2 regions of the Paenibacillus sp. J22R56 genome follow, and region 1 is predicted to be linked to the other one. Evidence: predicted binding sites of a transcription regulator. Region 1 holds the regulator's gene; the other holds the start of a gene.

Evidence for each region. Region 1 encodes NrdR, which represses ribonucleotide reductase genes. Its sites were predicted from a motif close to AACACNATATATNGTGTT; they were not measured.
Region 2: the regulator NrdR is predicted to act here: its motif matches at 1,755-1,772, upstream of AC0YNT_RS27065 (adenosylcobalamin-dependent ribonucleoside-diphosphate reductase).

The regions. Positions count from the first base shown of each region.
Region 1 is NZ_JBWDNV010000005.1:400,259-404,443, forward strand. Features, by position in the region: gene AC0YNT_RS14650 (SGNH/GDSL hydrolase family protein) at 1-947, opposite strand, end outside; gene AC0YNT_RS14655 (VOC family protein) at 1,047-1,328, opposite strand; gene nrdR (transcriptional regulator NrdR) at 1,369-1,848, opposite strand; gene AC0YNT_RS14665 (alpha/beta-type small acid-soluble spore protein) at 1,968-2,180, shown strand; gene AC0YNT_RS14670 (lytic transglycosylase domain-containing protein) at 2,263-2,829, opposite strand; gene coaE (dephospho-CoA kinase) at 2,826-3,422, opposite strand; gene ytaF (sporulation membrane protein YtaF) at 3,448-4,149, opposite strand.
Region 2 is NZ_JBWDNV010000012.1:240,357-244,541, reverse strand. Features, by position in the region: gene AC0YNT_RS27065 (adenosylcobalamin-dependent ribonucleoside-diphosphate reductase) at 1-1,686, opposite strand, end outside; gene AC0YNT_RS27060 (DEAD/DEAH box helicase) at 2,119-3,888, shown strand; gene AC0YNT_RS27055 (YqhG family protein) at 3,885-4,185, shown strand, end outside.

The sequences.
Region 1 (4,185 bases):
CCTTTGGTTTCGTCCCCTGCATCATTCACGGCAAATTCGATAATTACGATATCCGGCTCCACCGTACCATCTCGAAGAACATCCCTGTCATAACGAACAATGCCAAGCTCGGAAGGCGTTCCTCCAACCCCTGCTTTGATCAAATGTATATGGTCAGCATCAGGACGGCCGAACAGCTGCTTAAATCGCTCATAAGCTTGATAAGCATAGCTGGTGTTATGAATCGGCTTGGCTCCTGCACCTTGCGTAATGGAGCCCCCGATGTAAGCGATCGTTACATCCTCGCCTCTTTTCGCTTTTTCAATTGCTGTTTTCAGTCTATAATTATTGCCTTTGCTAACTAATGACTTAGCAATCATCCCGCGATAAGCTTCAGACCCGAACTCGACAGGTGGTTCTGGCGTAATCTCCGGAACTTCAAACCCATCATTCAGGTACAAAATAATGCTCGCCGTCGCAAGCGCACCTGCCTGCTCAAATTCAAAAGTAAATTTTCCAGGTACATCATCATCCGATGACCACTCATACTCATCCAGGATCAATAAAGTTTCCGAACCATCTGCCACACAAGGAATTCTGATCCTGGTTCCTGACTCGTATTTGTTTGTCTTCCCCCAGTTTTCGAGGCTAAAGTAGATCTCCGTGCCTTCTCGCTCGTCATGCGCCTTCACAGAAATTCCGATACTATGTACCAGCTTGCGGAACCCGTTGCAGCTCGCCAGGTGTGCGAGTATTTCCTCGTCCTCAACCCCACCTGTGAAATTCGCTTTGTCACTCAGCCGTCCTTCCAGATAAATCTCTTGCGAGAACTTACCGTCTGGGCGGGTACTTGCTTCAATAATGGATTCGAACATAATAAAAAATCCGCTTCGCTTCCGGGTCGGATCTTTAGGAGCCGTTGGACCTTTATGATCATCAGCCTTCACTTCTATCGTTTTATTATCCATCTGAAGATATCACCTTTTCCTATATGACGTATCTCCATTGATTATATAGAACGATCCGGTCCTGCCGCATGTTAGAAATTAAAGGCTTTATATAAAAAATTAAGTGATTTTCACCCTATAATTTGATATCTCGACCAGATTCTGATCCGGGTCGCGTACATACACAGATACAATCTTACCGACAGCTCCAGTCCGGGCAACTGGTCCTTCCTCCACCTGCACATCACAAGATGCCAGGTGCCGGAGCACCTCCTCCATCGAAGTCTTTGTAATTAAACAGAAATCAGCCGAACCAGCCTGAGGCTTCCTTGCCTTCGGATCGAATTCTTTGCCCGTCTCCTTCTCGATACTCGCTACGGTTAACACAAGATATTGAGGCAAAAATAGCCCTCCCGCTTAAGGGAAGGGCTATCTCATGCAGCTACAAGCCGCCTGGATTGTTAATCGGATGCTTGGACAACAGACTGTTCAGCTCTTTCATGAACATATCGATATCCTTGAACTGTCTGTATACGGATGCGAACCGCACATAAGCTACTTCATCAACCGGATATAGCTGGCTCATCACAATCTCGCCAATATCACGGCTCTCAACTTCTGCAAGAGCAGTCGTGCGAAGCTCCTTCTCCACTTCCGAGACGATAACCTCAAGACGTTCAACAGATACCGGACGCTTCTCGCAAGCACGAATGAGGCCGCGAAGAATTTTATCACGGCTGAATTCTTCCCGGCTGCCGCCTTTCTTAATGACGATAAGCGGGGTTTCTTCAATCATCTCAAAGGTCGTGAACCTTCTGCTGCATTTCTCACATTCACGACGTCTGCGAATGGATTTATTCTCATTGGCTGGCCTTGAATCGAGTACTTTTGTACCCGCGTAATCGCAATAAGGGCATTTCATCAATTTCACTCCTTCCGAATCCTATTTTTGTGGTTATAAAAAATTTACCAATCGTTACCTGAATGAAGTTGCGAATTCCGCACATAATACATTTACCAACCGCAAGGAGGTGAACATCAATGAGCTCGAACAACAGCAGCACACTACTGGTACCGCAAGCTACTGCAGCACTAGACCAAATGAAATATGAGGTCGCTCAAGAGCTGGGTATTACGTTGTCGCAAGACGGTTATTACGGCAACCTGCTTACAAAAGACGCAGGCTACATCGGGGGTAACATTACTCGCCGTTTGGTGCAAATTGCCGAACAATCTCTTGCAGGTCGTCAATAATCATTTCATCAGTCATGTATAACAGATGCTTTGGCTGTTCCGTCCTGAAGCGGCGGACGGCCAAGGCTTCTTCTTGTCTACGTCAGAGAATCGGATAAAGATCTTTGTACTTATTATAATAATAAATAACACGTTGTACATAGTGGCGAGTTTCTCCATATGGAATTTGATCCGCTGTATCCAGTTTCCCGTCCCATTTTCCGGAATCAAGCCATTTTCTCACGTTACCAGGACCCGCATTATAGGCTGCAATGACAGCTACCGTATTCTGATCAAATTGCTTATGCAAGGACTGCAAATACCATGCTCCAACTTCGATACTGACATCCGGTCGATTCTGCAGCATATCTTCTGTTACATTCTTGAAATCCGCCTTCTGGAAAATCCAGTCCGCTGTATCAGGCATAATCTGCATGAGGCCTAGTGCCCCTTTTTTCGAAACTTGTCCGGTCGAATAATTGGTTTCTGTTCGAATAATCGCCGCAATAAGATGTGGATCAACACCATAATTAGATGCGCTAGCACGTATGTCTTCCTTGAACTCGATTGGATACATCATACGGGCAAGCCAATTAGAATTCAGGAATAACACACCAATGAGGCCGATGAGCAGAAGAAGCAGCACTCTTTTTCGAATTAACCATCTCATGGCAAATCCTGACTTTTCCAAAACTCGTCCACCTGACGTTTAGTTTCTTCAAGTGAACTACTATTATCAATCACCCAGTCCGCACGGCTTCTCTTCTGCTCAATATCCATTTGAAGTCCAATACGGCGTAGTGCTTCTTCCTGTACCAAACCGTTCCGCTCCATCAGCCGTGTAAGCTGAAGCTGCTGCGGAACATAGACAACCATAATACCTTCATATAACTCTTCCTGGCCTGTCTCATATAATAAAGGGATGTCCGCTACAACAAGCTGCCTCGGGTCTTGTTCTTCATATTGCCTGATCCGCTGCTGCATGCGATTTCGTATCGCAGGGTGCAGAATACTCTCAAGCTGCATGAGCCGATCGCGATTGTTGAACACGATCTCTCCAAGCGCTTTCCTATTGAGCGTTCCGTCTGTATGTATAACAGCTTGTCCGAATGTAGAGGCGACCGCCTCTAAAGCCGGTTCGCCGGGCATAACAACCTCTCTCGCAACCTGATCGGCATCGACCAGCAATGCGCCCCGTTCTACCAACATGGCAGCAACGGTGCTCTTGCCGGTAGCGATTCCGCCGGTTAAACCGATCTTCATTAGCTTTCACCCCGTTCTAATCATCCTATAACAGCTTTAATATCCCAATCACAATCAATAAAATACCCGGAAGCACCGAAACCGCCTGCATTCCTTTCCAGTTCGAGAACCGGAAGCCAAACCGTATACCGCCAAGAAGAAACAAGGCGCTCGCCACGGCAATCATAATAGGAGTTAATAAAGGTGACAATCCAACCATCGCAGCCCCGATACCTGCACCAAAAGCATCAAATGACAAGGCAACACCAAGCATTAGCGCTTCAGTCGCAGAAATCGTCCCCGACTTATCAACATCGGCAGCCTGTGGAGTCCGCAATATTTGTATAACCAATCCTAGGCGCTTCAATTCAACAATGACAACAAGCACCGGATGCGAACGATCAACCAAGGTCGATGGCTCAGTTCCTGATTCCTGCTCGGCATCCGCCTCACCGTCACCAGCTCCGGCTTCCTTGCCGCTCCGTCTAAGCTGTAAGAGTGCCCAGGTCCCGATGGCAACAAGAACCACAGATCCAATTAACTTAGCGACAAAAGGGGATAAATATCCCGTAATCCATGAACCAACGAGCATCGACAGAAAAATAACCATGCCAGAGCAAATCGCAATGATGACAATCGATAAGAGCGGAATTCGTATTCGCCGCAATCCGTATGTCACGCCTACTCCGAAGCCGTCCACACTGACAGCAAAAGCAAGCACCAGCAAAGAAGCAAAATGCGCGAACAACCCGCAGCCCTCCCCCGCATATCAGATGTCTCAATC
Region 2 (4,185 bases), on a different contig from region 1:
CAGCTCCTCACCCGGATGCGCATCCTTCCAGGCTTGCGCGATTGGCACGAGCTGCTTGTCGAAGCCAAGGCGGCTTTGACGGAAGTATTCGAAAGCGAAGTAAGGCTCGATGCCTGTAGAAGTGCCTACCATCGTACCCGTGCTGCCTGTTGGCGCCTGAGTGATGACGGTAACGTTACGGATTCCTTTTGCCAGAACCGCTTCTCCCACTTCTGGGAACTCCGACACCATGTTTTTCATAAAGCCGCTTTGCAAGAATTTCTCCGCATCAAAGGCTTCGAACGAACCTTTCTCCGCTGCAATCTCAGCAGAAGCAAGATACGCTTCGCGAGCCATAAATCCATATATTTTATCGAGGAACAGAAGCGATTCTGGACTGCCATAACGGATGCCAAGCTTGATCATCAGCTCAGCAAGTCCCATTGAACCAAGGCCTACGCGGCGCTCGAGCTTCTGGTTCCTCTCGTTCTCTTCAAAGTGATAAGGTGTTGTATCAATAACGTTATCCAGGAAACGTACCGACCACTGGGTAACCTTCGCCAGCTCTTCCCAATCTACCTCATGCTTGCTTTCATCATAGAACTTGGACAAGTTAATCGCCGAAAGATTGCAGACACCCCAGCCTGGAAGACCTTGCTCGCCACATGGATTTGTACAAATAATCGGGTTGAAGTACCAGCTGTTCGACATCTGGTTGTAGTATTCCATGAAGACAACGCCAGGTTCAGCTGATTTCCATGCAGACTCGATAATCGTATGCCATACTTCACGTGCACGGACTGTTTTGTAAGGAACAACTCGCTTACCAAGCTTCTTCCATGCGTCGAGGTCACCTGTCCAAAGCTCATCATATTCAGGATCTTTGGTATCCGGGAACACAAGCTCCCACTCCAGATCTTCCTTCACAGCCTTCATGAAGCCATTGCTGACACAGACAGACAGGTTGGCATTGGTCACTTGACCCATCGTTTGTTTCACTGTAATGAAATCAAGTACATCCGGATGCCAGTCGTTAATCATCAGCATCAACGCGCCTCTGCGGCTGCCGCCCTGCTCGATCAATCCAGTTGTATAACTGAACAATCCACCCCAGGAAACAGCACCACTCGACGAACCGTTAACACCTGCTACGATTGCGCGGCGAGGACGAAGCGAAGATAAGTTAATGCCAACCCCGCCTCCACGAGCCATAATTTCCGTCATTTCAGAGAGCGTCGTCATTATGCCGCCGCGGCTGTCCTTCGGCGATGGAATAACGTAGCAGTTAAACAGTGTCAATTCTTCACTTGCACCTGCCCCTGCCGCAATACGACCGCCAGGCACGAGCTTCCAATCATCTAGAATATGACGGAAGCGTTCTTTCCAGAGCTGCTGCTTCTCATTCCCTGATTCTGCACCAGCCATCGCACCTGCGAGACGATCCCACATTTCTTCCGGTGTCTTCTCTATTGTAAGCGTGAGTTTCTCCACGCTGGTTGTCATCGTATCTCCGCTTCTAAGCTTTACCGTTACTTCAGATCCGTTTCGTTCAATCACTTCTCCAACCTCTTTGGCCGGAAATTTCGGATCGTCCTTCGTCAGGACCAGAACTACATCCCCTACTGCTGTTTTACTTGTATCGGCATTTTTCCAAGCATAGCGATCCAAAAATATCTTCTCGCTAAGGCCTTCCAATTTCCGCATCATTACCACGATTGGTCCTTCCTCCCATGTCCCCTTATACTGCTTTGCACACCTTTTTATTGTATGAACCGGGCACCATATATTGTGTGTACTGTTCATTATACTATACTACATATCGGTATACACCCCAATTTTCACCTATTTCACCGCTATTCTGCGCTTACATCGCCTATTCTCTTTCTATTGCTTGTCTTCTCCCTAATTTAGCTCGTTTTTTAGCATGGAGAAACGTCTTCATTTTCATTAAATATTTATATTTCACCATGAAGCGCATACGGCCTCCTCCAAAGTTCGACACTTGCTTGTTAAGAATGATTGAAAAAGGCCATACTAGTGACAATTCTCTCTAATTGCTGGAAATCGAAAGGAGCTGCCATCGTGACCTCTACTAATAACAATCAGGCAAATGCGAATACCGCTTCTTCCGAGGACACCATAGTAAGGCGCAAACTGCATCCGCTTGTTGATCTGCAATGCGACCGTACCTGGTTCGACGAGCTGCAAAACCGTGTTGCCAAAAATGGACCTTGGGACGATTGGACGCTCTACCAATTATCGATGGAAGCCGAGCAAGCGAAGCGAGTCGAAAGCTTCGAGCAGCTGCAATGTCTGCGATCATTGCCTTCCTTCGAACCAATGCCGCATCAGATCGATACGGCACGGAAGGTCGTACATGAAATGGGCGGGCGGGCGATTCTTGCCGATGAAGTTGGCCTAGGCAAAACCATAGAAGCTGGCCTCGTTATAAAAGAATACATGGTACGCGGTCTCGTCCGGCGAGCGCTTATTCTTGTTCCCGCTTCTCTTGTCCTCCAGTGGGTAAGAGAACTAAATTCAAAGTTTGGCATCTCCGCCGTTGCCCAGAAGAAAGAGCATACGTGGCAATATGATGTCGTAGTCGCTTCCATTGATACGGCAAAGCGTGATCCACATCGCGATATAATTCTCGGCCAGGATTATGACCTGATCATCATTGACGAAGCACATAAGCTGAAGAACAAGAAGACAACAAACTATCAATTTGCACTGGAGCTTCGCAAAAAATATTGTCTCCTTCTAACCGCAACACCAATTCAGAACGATCTGGATGAGCTCTACAACTTGATTACGCTGCTGAAGCCCGGTCAGCTTGGCGGCCAAAGTGAATTCGCCGCAAATTTCGTTGTCGACAAGCGGCTTCCGAAGAACGAGGATCAGCTTCAGGACGCCTTGTCTTCCGTTATGATCCGCAACCGGCGGGGGGACGGCGGTATTTCGTTTACGAAACGTATCGTGAAAAATATCCCTCTTGAGCTGTCCACGGATGAGAAAGCTCTATATGACGCTGTCACAGCCTTCGTCAGAGACCGCTATAAGGAAGATGGCGTCGATATGATGAGTATGCTTCCGCTCGTCACGCTGCAGCGTGAAGTGTGCAGCAGCCGGGATGCGGTGTTTATTACGCTTGTTAATTTGTTTAAAAAGACTTCAGAGGATTCTCCCATCCGCCCGAAAATATGGGGGCTGATCGAGTTCATCAAACAGATCAAGGCCAATACAAAAGCCGAAAAAGTGATGGAGTTAGTCCAGCAAATTAATGATAAAGTGATTATCTTTACCGAGTATCGGGCGTCACAGGAATATTTGCTGCAGTTTTTCCGCTCCCACAACATATTGGCTGTACCATACCGGGGCGGTATGAACCGAGGCAAGAAGGATTGGATGATGGATTTGTTCCGCGGGCGTGCCCAAATCTTAATTGCAACTGAAGCTGGCGGTGAAGGAATCAATCTTCAATTCTGTCACCATATGATCAACTTTGATCTGCCATGGAACCCAATGCGGGTTGAACAACGGATCGGCCGGGTGCACCGGCTTGGTCAAACGGAAGATGTGAAGATATACAATCTGTGTACCCTTGGGACAATCGAAGAACATATCGTGAACCTGCTGCATGAGAAAATCAATCTGTTCGAGCTTGTTATTGGAGAATTGGATCATATTCTCGAGCGAATCGAGACCGACGCAGGTTCCATTGAGCAGCAGCTGGCTAAATTGCTTCTTGAATCCGGAGGCGATACTGCACACTTGGAGCAGAAGCTTAACCATCTTGGTTCAACCATTTCCAAGCTTCGCAAAGAAACCGACACGCCTGAGAAGCCACAGGGACCAACGATTCTAGCCCAGATGACCGCACTCGGCCAGAAAGTTGAGGTGAGACCGTGAATTCAAAGCAGGTCCATAAATACGTACAGCGTTTCCTGGAGGCAACGCAATGCTCCATTATTGAGAAGTCACCTGCTCATTTCACCGTTAAGCTCTCCCCTGCTGCTGATCGCGAGCTGACGAACCGTCCTTTCTATTGGAGCTTTGTTGATCGGACGGACACCGAGCCGGAGACGATGACCTATTTGTTCGTAACCGATAAGGAGAAATATGAAGAAATTCTGGCTGCGCCAACTCCGGCTCCAACGCAGGCCAGCTCTGCGGTTGATGCTGCGTTAAACCGTTCTTTCGGGTTCG